Regions from separate parts of the Streptosporangium sp. NPDC001559 genome, predicted to be linked through region 1. Evidence: riboswitches for the same ligand, from Rfam matches in the RefSeq annotation. Region 1 holds a riboswitch; the other holds the start of a gene.
What was found. Region 1 has a riboswitch for S-adenosylmethionine ahead of thrC (threonine synthase). Riboswitches for the same ligand answer to the same signal wherever they lie in the genome.

Region 1 (5,804 bases):
AATAGAGGGAGGCGACGCCCGTCGCCCGCTCGGGATGTCCGGCCGTGGCCGTCAGCACCCGCGAGAGCGCGAGCGGGAAGTGCAGCGAGACCCCGACTCCTGAGACGAGCAGCCCCGCGTAGGCCGCCGGCGGGGCCGTACTCGTCCAGAACAGCAGCCAGCCGACGAAGGTGAGCCCCAGCGCGCCGATGAGCAGCGAGGCGGACGGGATCCGCAACGCCAGCCTGGCCCCGCCGAAGCGCCCGAGCGCCAGCCCGGCGGTGAAGGCGGTCAGCGCGCTCGCCGCGACCGCCGCGGACAGGCCCGTGTTGTCGCTGACCAGCTTGGCCGCCCAGAGGTTGAACGAGAACTCCAGCCCGACGCAGCAGAACAGCACCGCCCCCGCCAGGTGGAAGCGCCTGCCGAGCCCCGGGGAGCCCGAGCTCCTGGAGGGCGCCGCCTGATCCTCCCGGGCAGGCGCGGGGACCCACACGCGGCCCATGACGAGCGCGAGCAGCACGGTCAGCAGGGGGGTGAGCAGCAGCGCCGTCCGCCAGCCGAGCGCGCTCTGCGCCGCGAGACTGACGACGAACGGGGCGAACAGGCCGATGGTCCCGCCGACCGCGTTGGCCTCACTGATCGCGGACGGCCCCGCGGGACCGTGGTGCCGGCCGAGTACGGACATGCTCGTGTAGAGGCTGATCGAGCCCATCCCGCCCGCCAGGCAGTACGCGAAGAGCGTGACCTGCGGTGTGTGGCCGAGGACGACCAGCAGCACCCCCACGTTCATCCCGGTCAGGCCCGTCCAGACGGTGGCGCGCGTGCCGAGACGGCGGGTCAGCCGGGGCAGCGCGAGGCCGGTCAGGACGCCGCCGGCGGCCATCATGGTGCCGTGCAGCCCGGCGACCGTCTGTGAGAGGCCCAGCTCGGCGCGGAGCATGGGCAGGGCTGCGCTGAGGCCGTACAGGTAGGTGGCGAAGACACCGAGCTGCAGGTAGACGAGCCAGGTCGGACGATCACGGGTGAGCCTGGCGGTCACGGGTTCCCCCGAACATGAATGAAGCGCGAAGTCCCCTGAACTATCCCATATCAGGGCAAAATCTCAGCCTAGTGTGGCGAGCTGGTCAGCGAACCAGCGCTGCGGGGGAAGGGCGGTCGCCAGGCGGGCCAGCCTGTCCCCCCGTACGGCCCGCTCACACTCGGGCATGACGAGACCCTCGTGGATGGCCCGCGCCGTGGCCGAGACGTCGTAGGGGTTCACCAGCAGCGCGTCCGCGCCCAGTTCGGCCGCGGCCCCCGCCTCGCGTGACAGGACCAGCGCGCTGTTCGGGGACAGCACCGGCCCCTCCTTCGCCACCAGGTTCATCCCGTCACGGATCGGGTTGACCAGCATCACGTCGGCCAGCCGGTAGGCGGCCAGCGACCGGGGATAGTCGTCCTGGACGTTGAGGATCAGCGGATCCCAGTCCTCGGTGGCGTACTCGTCCTCGATCTCCGAGGCGCAACGCTGGACCGCCGCGGTGTACTCACGGTATTCGGGCAGGTCGTGGCGGGAGGGGTAGGCGAAGGCCAGGTGCACGACCCTGCCGTGCCACTCGGGGTGCGTCGCGAGGAACTCCCGGTAGGCGGTCAGACCCCTGACGATGTTCTTCGACAGCTCGGTCCTGTCGATGCGCACGATCAGCCTGCGGTCGCCGACCAGCTCACGCAGGGCGGCCATGTGGGACTCGACGTCGGGCTCGCGGGCGCGTTCCCACAGCGCCCGGCCGTCCACGCCCAGGCCGTGCACGCCGATCCGGGTGGTCCGGCCCGCGTGGGTCACCGTACGGCCCGCGCGCTCGACCCGAGCGCCCAGGACGCTCTCACAGCAGTCCATGAAGGCCCCGGCCCAGCGGTCGGTCAGGAAACCCGCCTGGTCGGCCCCCAGAATGCCCTCGAGCAGTTCGGCGGCGACCTCGTCGGGCAGCAGGCCGAAGTACTCGGGAGGGGCCCAGGGCGTGTGGGAGAAGTGGGAGACGCGCAGGTCGGGCCGTTCGCTCCTGAGCATGGCCGGGACCAGGGCCAGGTGGTAGTCCTGCACCATGACCTTGGCGCCGTGCGAGGCCTCCTCGGCCAGCGCCATCGCGAACGCCTCGTTGTAGGCCTGGTAGGACTCCCACTCCCTGCCGAACCTGGCGTCGAAGTGCGGCCTGTTCGGGGTGTCGTAGAGCAGGTGGTGGACGAACCACAGGGTCGAGTTGGCGACCGCGTTGTAGGCCCGCTGGAAGGTCGCCGGAGGGATGTCGAGCATCCGCAGCGCCCCGGTCTCGTATCCCGCCTGGTCGAGCCGTCCTCCGGGAGCGAGCCGTACGGCGCCGCGGTCGCCGTCGGACAGGGCGGCGCAGACCCACAGGACGTCGAGCTCCTTGGACACCTCGGACAGGCCGGAGACCAGGCCGCCGCCGCCTCTGCGCATGCTCAGCGCGCCGTCCTCCGACATGGTGAAGGAGACCGGGCCGCGGTTCGAGGCCACCAAAATCCCACTCATCTGACCTCCTCGCCCGGGAGGACGTGGCTTGTCCCGAAGGTTAACCAAACGATAACCGGCGACCATAGGATGTCGAGCGACCGTGACCGTTGATGGGAACCCGTGATGGCGCTGGACGAGACGACCGAGGAACTTGCCCGTGCGGCCGCCGGAGGCGACCACCGGGCACTGGGCGAACTGCTGAAGCGGATCGAACCCGAGGTGCTACGGCACTGCGGGCGGATCCTCCCCTACCGGCAGGACGCCGAGGAGGCCTGTCAGGACACCCTGCTCGCCGTGGCCCGCAACATCGCCAGGTTCGAGGGGCGGGCGCGGTTCAGCACGTGGCTGCACATCGTGACCGCCAACTGCGCGCGCACCACCTACCGCTCGCTCAAGCGGCGTTCCGCCGAGCAGAGCTCGGAGGAGCTGCCGCTGCACAACAAGCCCGACGTCGCCAGGGTGAGTGTGATCGCGGGCTCCCGCCTCGACCTGCTCGACGCGATGGAGGCCCTTGAGGCGGACAAGCCCGACCTGGCCCAGGCGCTGGTGCTGCGCGACATCTGCCAGCTCGACTACAACGAGGTCGCCGAGCAGCTCGGCATCCCCCTCGGCACCGCCAAGTCGCGCATCCACCAGGCCCGCAAGTACGTCCAGGGGGCGCTCGGCGACGCCTACGGCTTCTGAGGTTTGTCCGGTTAATGACACACTTCATCTCGTTTGGTGAGACAACTGGTCAGGAGGGGTACAAGGCGAGGTAGAGTGCTTGAGACCTGCATGTCAGGCCCACAACTGAACATTGCTCATCCAGAGGGGTGGAGGGACCGGCCCTGCGAAGCCCCGGCAACCCTCCCGGTTCAAGACTCGCGATCTGGCGAGGGGTCGACCGGGACAGGTGCCAATTCCGGTCTGTGACCAGGGTGGTCGCAGACGAAGATGAGGGAAAGGCCTCGCTTCATGGCGCTCGCGAACACCGCAACCACCACCGCTCTCGACTTCGGTCCCGCCGTCGCTCTCTCCTGTCGTGAGTGTGGTGCCCGCTACGACCTCGGTCCCAGCTTCGCCTGTATCGAGTGTTTCGGGCCCCTTGAGATCGCCTACGACTTCGGGAACGTCACCCGGGAGCAGATCTCGCAGGGGCCGGCCAACATCTGGCGCTACCGCTCCCTCCTGCCCGTCCCGGCGGACGTCGCCTCCAAGCCCAACACCGAGCCCGGCTGGACCAGGCTCGTCAAGGCCGGCAACCTGGCGCGTGAGCTGGGCCTGCGCTCGTTGCACGTGAAGGACGACTCGGGCAACCCCACGCACTCCTTCAAGGACCGCGTGGTCGCCATCGCCGTCGAGGCGGCCAGGAACTTCGGCTTCCACACCCTGTCCTGCTCCTCGACCGGCAACCTGGCGGGCGCGGTGACCTCCGCCGCCGCCCGGACCGGGCTCGACGCCTGCGTGTTCATCCCCGCCGACCTCGAACAGGGCAAGGTCGTCATGGCCTCCGTGTACGGCGGCAAGCTGATCGGCATCGACGGCACCTACGACGACGTCAACCGCTTCTGCTCCGAGCTCATCGGTGACGAGCTCGGCGACAAGTGGGGCTTCGTCAACGTCAACCTCAGGCCCTACTACGCCGAGGGCTCCAAGACCCTGGCCTACGAGATCGTCGAGCAGCTCGGCTGGCGGATCCCCGACCAGATCGTCATCCCGGTCGCCTCCGGCTCCCAGCTCACGAAGATCGACAAGGCGTTCAAGGAGCTGATCGCCCTCGGCCTCGTCGAGGACACGCCGTACAAGATCTTCGGTGCCCAGGCCGAGGGGTGCTCCCCGGTCTCCGCGGCCTACAAGGCGGGCCACGACGTGATCCGCCCCGTCAAGCCCGACACGATCGCCAAGTCGCTGGCCATCGGCAACCCGGCTGACGGCCCCTACGTGCTCGACATCGCCAGGCGCACCGGTGGCGGGGTCGAGGACGTCACCGACCCCGAGATCGTGGACGCCATCCGCCTGCTCGCCAGGACGGAGGGCATCTTCGCCGAGACGGCGGGCGGCGTCACCGTCGGGGTGCTGCGCAAGCTGGTCGAGTCGGGCCGGATCGACCCCGACGCCGAGACCGTGGTCCTCAACACGGGTGACGGCCTGAAGACCCTTGACGCGGTCGCTGACCAGGCGCGTCCCACCGCTGTCATCCGGCCCTCGCTCGACGCGTTCCGCGCTGTCGTCGCCTAGAACTCTGAAAGGTACTGAATTATGAGTGTTTCTGTACGGATTCCGACGATTCTCCGTACGTACACCGGCGGCGCAGCCGAGGTGAACGGCGAGGGTGAGACCCTGCGTGAGGTTCTGCAGAAGCTCGACGCCGACTTCCCCGGGATCGGTGCCCGTATTCTCGATGAAACGGGCAAGATTCGCCGTTTTGTGAACGTCTATGTCGGCGATGAGGATGTCCGTTTCGCCGACAACCTCGACACGGTGACGCCGTCCGGCGTTCAGGTCTCCATCATTCCGGCGGTCGCCGGAGGCTGACCCGGCGAAGGCCGCGCGGGGTCCTGAACGGGCCCTGGGCGGCCTCCCGGCGCCCGATGTCGTCCACTGCCATGGAACGGCGTCCCCAGAACACCCTCACGACACCCGCACCGGCCTGGCCGCGTGCGGGTGTCGTCTTTTGTGATGCAAGCTCACATTTTTGCGCGAAGACATAATGTAATATTTAACTAACTAGTAGTGATAGCAAAACTATGTTGGCGTGTTGAATGCGTCCGTAAAGCGGTAGTTTGCTGGTTGACTCTGTTGCCCCACGGGCTCTCACAGGTATGGTCGAGGACGATCGACGTAGGCGATGTCTCCGCCTCGGAGATTGAGGACCTCGCGAGAGGAATGGGCGGCGTCCTCAAGCCCAGTAAGAGGAGTCGGAAGTGGCGCAAGGCACCGTCAAATGGTTCAACGCGGACAAGGGCTACGGCTTCATCGCGGTAGACGGTGGTAAGGATGTTTTCGTCCATTACTCCGCGATCATGATGGATGGCTACCGTGCGCTCGAACAGGGCCAGAGGGTCGAGTTCGAGATCACGCAGGGACAGAAGGGACCTCAGGCGGAATCGGTCCGGACGGTCTGATCTCGTCCTCCGTCAGCTCGTCGGGAACCCGCTGGCGCATCCCGCGGCAGCGCAGTTCGCGCGGATCGCCCTCGGCATGTCGGCCCGGCTCGTCGCTCCCATCGGCGGGCCGGGCCTTCGCCTAAGCTGACACTCAGGTCAAAGGTCCTTGGCTTGCACTCGTCGGGGGAGAGTGCTAAACAGTGGTTAGCACTCCTCATTGGAGAGTGCCA
Region 2 (5,804 bases), on a different contig from region 1:
CGCCGTACGTCGGCGACGGCCAGGGCCACCCGGTCGAGCCAGCCGTACGGCAGGTCCTCCTTGAGGCCGCCGACCCGGTTGAACATGTAGTGCATCCGGCCGCCGGAGATCTCCTCCATCACGGCCTGGAGGGTCTCGCGCTCGCGGAAGGCGTAGAAGACGGGGGTGATCGCACCCAGTTCGAGGGGGTAGGAGCCGAGGAACATCAGGTGGCTGAGCACCCGGTTCAGCTCGGCCATCAGGGTGCGCGCCCACACGGCCCTGACGGGCACCTCCATGCCGAGCATCCGCTCGACCGCGAGCACGACGCCCAGCTCGTTGGCGAACGCCGACAGCCAGTCGTGCCGGTTGGCCAGCACGATGATCTGCCGGTAGTCCCTGACCTCGAACAGTTTCTCCGCGCCCCGGTGCATGTAGCCGACGATGGGCTCGGCGGCGCTGATCCGTTCGCCGTCCAGTGTCAGGCGCAGCCGTAGCACGCCGTGGGTCGAGGGGTGCTGCGGGCCGATGTTCAGGACCATGTCCTCGGTGGCCAGCTCCTTGCCGGCCGCCGCCGCTCCCGCGACGGCGTCGGCTCCGGCCCCGATCCCCACGTTCACTTCCCGGGGCTCAGTCATAGGCCCCATGCTGTCACGTCAGCGGCGCGTGACGAGATCCCGCAGGGCCTCGACGAGACGGTCGACGTGCTCGGTGGTGCTGCCGACGCCGATGGAGGCGCGCACCGCGGAGGCGGTGACGTCGTCGCAGCCGCCGTCCTTGGCGCCGAGCAGGTGCCTGACGAAGGGGTGGGCGCAGAACTTGCCGTCCCGCACGCCGATGCCGTACTCGCCGGACAGCGTCTCGGCCACCTCACGGGCGGTGAAGCCGTCCACGACGAAGGAGACGATGCCGACGCGGGCGTGGTCGGGGCCCCACAGGGACAGCTCGTGCACACCCTCGACGCCGGCCAGGCCGGCCCGCAGGCGGGCCAGCAGACGCTCCTCCTCGCGCACCAGCACGTCCCAGCCGGTCGCGCTCAGCGCGTCGCAGGCGGCGGCCAGCGCGATGGCGCCCAGCACGTTCGGTGTGCCCGCCTCGTGGCGCGCCTCGGGGTCGTCGTGCCAGTCGGTCGCCTCGTCCTCGACGGCCTTGACGGCCCCGCCACCCCGGAGGTACGGCTCGGCGACGGAGAGCCAGTCGGAGCGGCCGATCAGCGCGCCGGTGCCGAACGGGGCGTAGAGCTTGTGACCGGAGAAGACCACGTAGTCCAGGTCGAGCGCGGTCAGGTTGAGGCGGCGGTGCGGGACGAGCTGGGCGGCGTCGACCAGGACGCGGGCGCCGTGGCGGTGGGCGATGTGGGCCAGGGCGGCGATCGGCCACAGCTCGCCGGTCACGTTGGAGGCGGCGGTGACGACCAGCAGCTTGGGGCCGTCGATCGCGGCCAGCGCGTCGTCGGCGGCGCGGACGGCCTCACCGGGGAAGGCCGGGGCGGGCAGCCGTACGACGTCGGCCCAGGGCAGGAGCGAGGCGTGGTGCTCGGTCTCGAAGACCACCACGGTGGTCCCGGTGGGCAGGCTGCGGGCCAGCAGGTTGGTGGCGTCGGTGGTGTTCCTCGTGAAGATCACCGCGTCGTCGGGACGGGCCCCGACGAAGGCCCGCACGGTGTGCCTGGCCTGCTCGTAGCGGGCGGTGGTCAGCTGGGAGGCGTATCCGGCGCCGCGGTGGACGCTGGAGTAGGCCGGGAGCGCGGCGGCGACGGCGGCGCTCACCGGCTCAAGACAGGGGGCGCTGGCGGCGTAGTCGAGGTTGGCGTACGGCACCAGCCTGCCGCCCTTGACGGGCACCTCAAGGTCGGCGCCGAGGACCGCGGGGATCGGCCGGTCGTCGTGGACGCGGGTCGCCGGGACGGTCACGGTCTCGGCGGCGGCGGCGGTGAAGATCGTCAGTGTGGACACGCCAAAGCTCCTTGGAGGTCATCGGACCCCAAGCCATGGCCTTGGTGCTGGAGCCCGCGCTTGCCCGGCACACCTCGTGCCGGACCAGGTCCTCACCCGGGGCACCCCGCCGCGGACGCGAGGGTTGCCGGCCAGCTAGCCGGGGCTTGTCGCTGGCACTCATGACCTACGAACCGGACTATACCCACACAGAGGCGGTGCTTGGCAAGTCTGCGGGAAGGGGTCCGGAGGGCTGGAGTTTCGGCGGTGATCCTGAGGAACTTCCGGTTCTGCCCGATCGTCTGGAGCTGTGACCGTGAACGCCCGTCAGGTCACGCGCCGCGCGCGGGCGGCGCCCCCCCCCACTGAAACTGGAGGACCCGATGGACTGGGTGGCCGACCCGGCGAGCTGGATAGGTCTGCTCACGCTGATCGCTCTGGAGATCGTGCTGGGCATCGACAACATCATCTTCATCTCGATCCTGGCGGGGAAACTCCCGCCGGAACAGCGTGACAACGCCCGCAGGCTGGGTCTGCTCGCCGCCCTGGTCAGCCGCCTGGCGCTGCTGCTCGCCCTGTCCTGGGTGGTACGGCTCACCGCCCCGCTCTTTGAGATCTTCGGGCACGAGATATCGGGACGCGACCTGATCCTGATCCTCGGCGGGCTGTTCCTGCTGGTCAAGAGCGTTCACGAGATCCACGGCCACACCGAGAACGGTGAGGACCACTCCGGCGGCCGGAAGGCGGCGGCCTCCTTCGGCATGGTGATCCTGCAGATCATGGTGCTGGACATCGTCTTCTCCCTCGACTCGGTGATCACCGCGGTCGGCATGGTCGACGAGCTGGCCATCATGGTCATCGCGGTCATCGTCGCGGTCGTGGTGATGCTCTTCGCCTCGGGGCCGATCAGCCGTTTCGTGGACAAGCATCCGACGATCAAGATGCTGGCGCTGTCGTTCCTGGTGCTGATCGGCGTCGTGCTGCTCGCGGAGGGCTTCGGACAGCACATCTCCAAGGGCTACATCTACTTCGCGATGGCGTTCTCGCTGGTGGTCGAGCTGCTCAACATCCGGGCCCGCCGCCGTTCGCGGGCCGTCGAGAAGACCCCGGAGCCCTAGCATGGGTTTGTGCGTTTTGATCCATGGAGTCCGGAATTCGTCGCCTATCCCTATGACGCCTACGCCGAGCTGAGACAGCGGCCGGTCACCTTCTTCGAGCCGACGGGCCAGTGGCTGGTCGCCCGGCACGCCGACGTCAACGCGTTGCTGCGCGACCGAAGGCTCGGCCGGTCCTACCTGCACGTGGCCACGCACGCCGAGTTCGGCAGACCGGAGGAGCCGCCCTTCCTCGACCCGTTCTGGCGGGTGGTCAGGGCCGGGATGCTCGACGTCGAGCCGCCCGTCCACACCCGCCTGCGCCGCCTGGTCTCCCGGGCGTTCACGCCGCGGATGGTCGAGGCGTTGCGGCCCAAGGTCGCCTCGATCGCCACCGGGCTGGTCGAGGACTTCGTGGCACGCGGCGGCGGCGACCTCATCGCGGAGGTCGCCGAACCGCTCCCGGTGACCGTGATCGCCGAGATGCTCGGCGTCCCCGAGGCGGACCGGCACCTGCTGCGGCCCTGGTCGGCCGACATCTGCGGGATGTACGAGCTCAACCCGTCGCCCGAGACGCAGCGCACCGCCGTACGGGCGGCGGAGGAGTTCTCCGGCTACCTGTCGGAGCTGGCCCGCGCCCGCCGGGCGAACCCCGGCGACGACCTGATCAGCGCCCTGGCCCTGGTCGCCGACGGCGGTGACACCCTGACCGAGGAGGAGCTGGTCGGCACCTGTGTGCTGCTGCTCAACGCGGGTCACGAGGCGACCGTCAACGTCACCGGAATCGGCTGGTGGTCGCTGTTCCGCAACCCGGCCGAGCTGGACCGGCTGCGCGCGGACCACGGCCTGCTGCCCACGGCGATCGAGGAGCTGATGCGCTGGGACACCCCGCTGCAGATGTTCGAGCGCTGGGTCCTTGAGGACATCTCGGTCGGCGGGGTGGACATCCCGCGTGGCGCGGAGGTGGCGCTGCTGTTCGGTTCGGCCAACCGGGACCCCGAGGTGTTCGCCGACCCCGACCTCCTCGACCTCGGCCGTACGGAGAACCCGCACATCTCCTTCGGCGCGGGCATCCACTTCTGCCTGGGCGCCCCGCTGGCCAGGATCGAGCTGGCCGAGTCGTTCGGCGCCCTGCTGCGCCTGGCTCCCCGGATGGAACTCGCCGCCGAGCCCACCTGGAACCCCGGCTACGTCATCCGGGGCCTGACGGCTCTGGAGGCGCGGGTCTGAGGTCTCACGCGGCCCCTGGGCGCCCGCCTGACAGCAGGCGCTCGGCGGGCCGCTCGACGAGGCGGTGCAGCGCCCAGGCCAGCAGTACGGCCAGCGGCAGTGCCGTCAACGTCACCAGGAGCGCGTGCGCCGGGACACGCCCGAGCACCCGGTTGACCAGGCTGATCGTCGGCTGGTGCACCAGGTAGAAGGCAAAGGAGATCTCCCCGAGCCAGACCAGGACGGGCAGGCGCAGCGGCGAACGCGTTTCGCGCACGTCGGCCGTCGCGGCGGCGGCGATCAGCACGGCGAACGGGCCCGCCATCCACGCCACCCAGCCCGCGCGCTGCCAGACCAGCGGGACGGTCGCGTAGGCGGCCAGGACCAGGATCACGGCCGTGGGCAGGCCGGGTCCCCGCCAGCGGCCTTCCTTGACCATCAGCGCCACGGTCATGCCGAGTGCGAACTCCAGCGCCCTGGTCACCGGGAAGATCCAGACGAACCAGTAACCGATGCTTTCCGACATCGAGAAGCTGACAAACGGGACCACCCATGTCCCGGCCCACAAACCCGCCGAGGTCAGCAGGAGCCGGTTTCCTGGAATGCGCCGGAGAAGCGGCAGTAGAAGCGGAAAAGCCGCATAAAACGCCATTTCACAGGAGAGTGACCAGGAAGGGGTGTTGCCGCCAAAGTAATAGGTTTCGTCCGGTACCCAGGCCTGAAGGAGGAAAAAGCCGCTCGCGGCCGGTCCGGGCGCCACGGCGCGTCCCGCCACGGTCAACAGGGCCAGGACGGCGATCCAGGTGACCATGTGGCTCGGGACGATCCTGGCGGCACGCCGCCGCCAGAACGCCCACGCCCTGTCTCCGGGCCTGGACGACCAGGTCAGCACCATGCCGGACAGCACGAAGAAGAACGGCACCCCGGAGGAACCCGCGGAGAAGACCGCCCCGAGAAAACGCTGCGTTCCGGGGTCGTCCGTTATGCCGCCGGTGAACAGATGAAAACCGAAAACAGCAAATGCTGCGAACCACCTCAATCCCGTCAGAGAGGGGAGGCGGGGGGCTTTTTCCCTGGACGCGGGAGGAGCCATGGTCTCTTCCACGTGAACCTCGTCACGGTCGCTGTCGGCCGACGCCGTGGACCGGCATGGCGGGGGTCACACCAAGTAGAACGATCCAGACAATAGCGAACAGCCGCGACCTCCACGATCCCCGTTTTCAGGGAACAGGGGTGACCGCTTGTTTCCGAAGCTCATGGAGTTATGTTTCAGGTTCAATCATTTGTTTCGGGCCTGCGGCGACCGGCCCCCGGCCGCCGGAGGAACCGGTCACCTGGTCGCCGCACGCCCCGGTCGCCGAGGGAACGCCGCCGGGGAGCCGCCGCCGTACGGCCCCCGGAAGCCGGGAAGCCGCCGGAAACCGCGCCAAGGGAACGCCGCCGGGGCCGGGAGCCGCCCGCCGTACACGCGCAGCCGGGGGAACCGTGTGTCAGGCCAGGCCGTCGAGAACCTTGGCCTCCTTGGCCGGGTCGAGGCCGACCGAGGGGCGGTCGGCCCTGAGCGCCGGGTCGCCCTCCACTTTGAGCC

Region 2: it holds a riboswitch for S-adenosylmethionine, as region 1 does, so the genes downstream of both, ACFYY8_RS28680 (aminotransferase class V-fold PLP-dependent enzyme) here and thrC (threonine synthase) in region 1, are expected to answer to the same signal.

What each region holds. Positions count from the first base shown of each region.
Region 1 is NZ_JBIAVG010000003.1:22,815-28,618, forward strand. Features, by position in the region: gene ACFYY8_RS07135 (MFS transporter) at 1-1,018, opposite strand, end outside; gene ACFYY8_RS07140 (trehalose-6-phosphate synthase) at 1,082-2,506, opposite strand; gene ACFYY8_RS07145 (RNA polymerase sigma factor) at 2,612-3,172, shown strand; SAM riboswitch class I at 3,286-3,428, shown strand; gene thrC (threonine synthase) at 3,443-4,705, shown strand; gene ACFYY8_RS07155 (MoaD/ThiS family protein) at 4,727-5,002, shown strand; gene ACFYY8_RS07160 (cold-shock protein) at 5,392-5,592, shown strand.
Region 2 is NZ_JBIAVG010000014.1:100,852-106,655, reverse strand. Features, by position in the region: gene ACFYY8_RS28685 (NADH-quinone oxidoreductase subunit D) at 1-617, opposite strand, end outside; gene ACFYY8_RS28680 (aminotransferase class V-fold PLP-dependent enzyme) at 636-1,934, opposite strand; SAM riboswitch class IV at 1,986-2,101, opposite strand; gene ACFYY8_RS28675 (TerC family protein) at 2,297-3,031, shown strand; gene ACFYY8_RS28670 (cytochrome P450) at 3,041-4,237, shown strand; gene ACFYY8_RS28665 (acyltransferase family protein) at 4,242-5,309, opposite strand; gene ACFYY8_RS28660 (NAD-dependent epimerase/dehydratase family protein) at 5,707-5,804, opposite strand, start outside.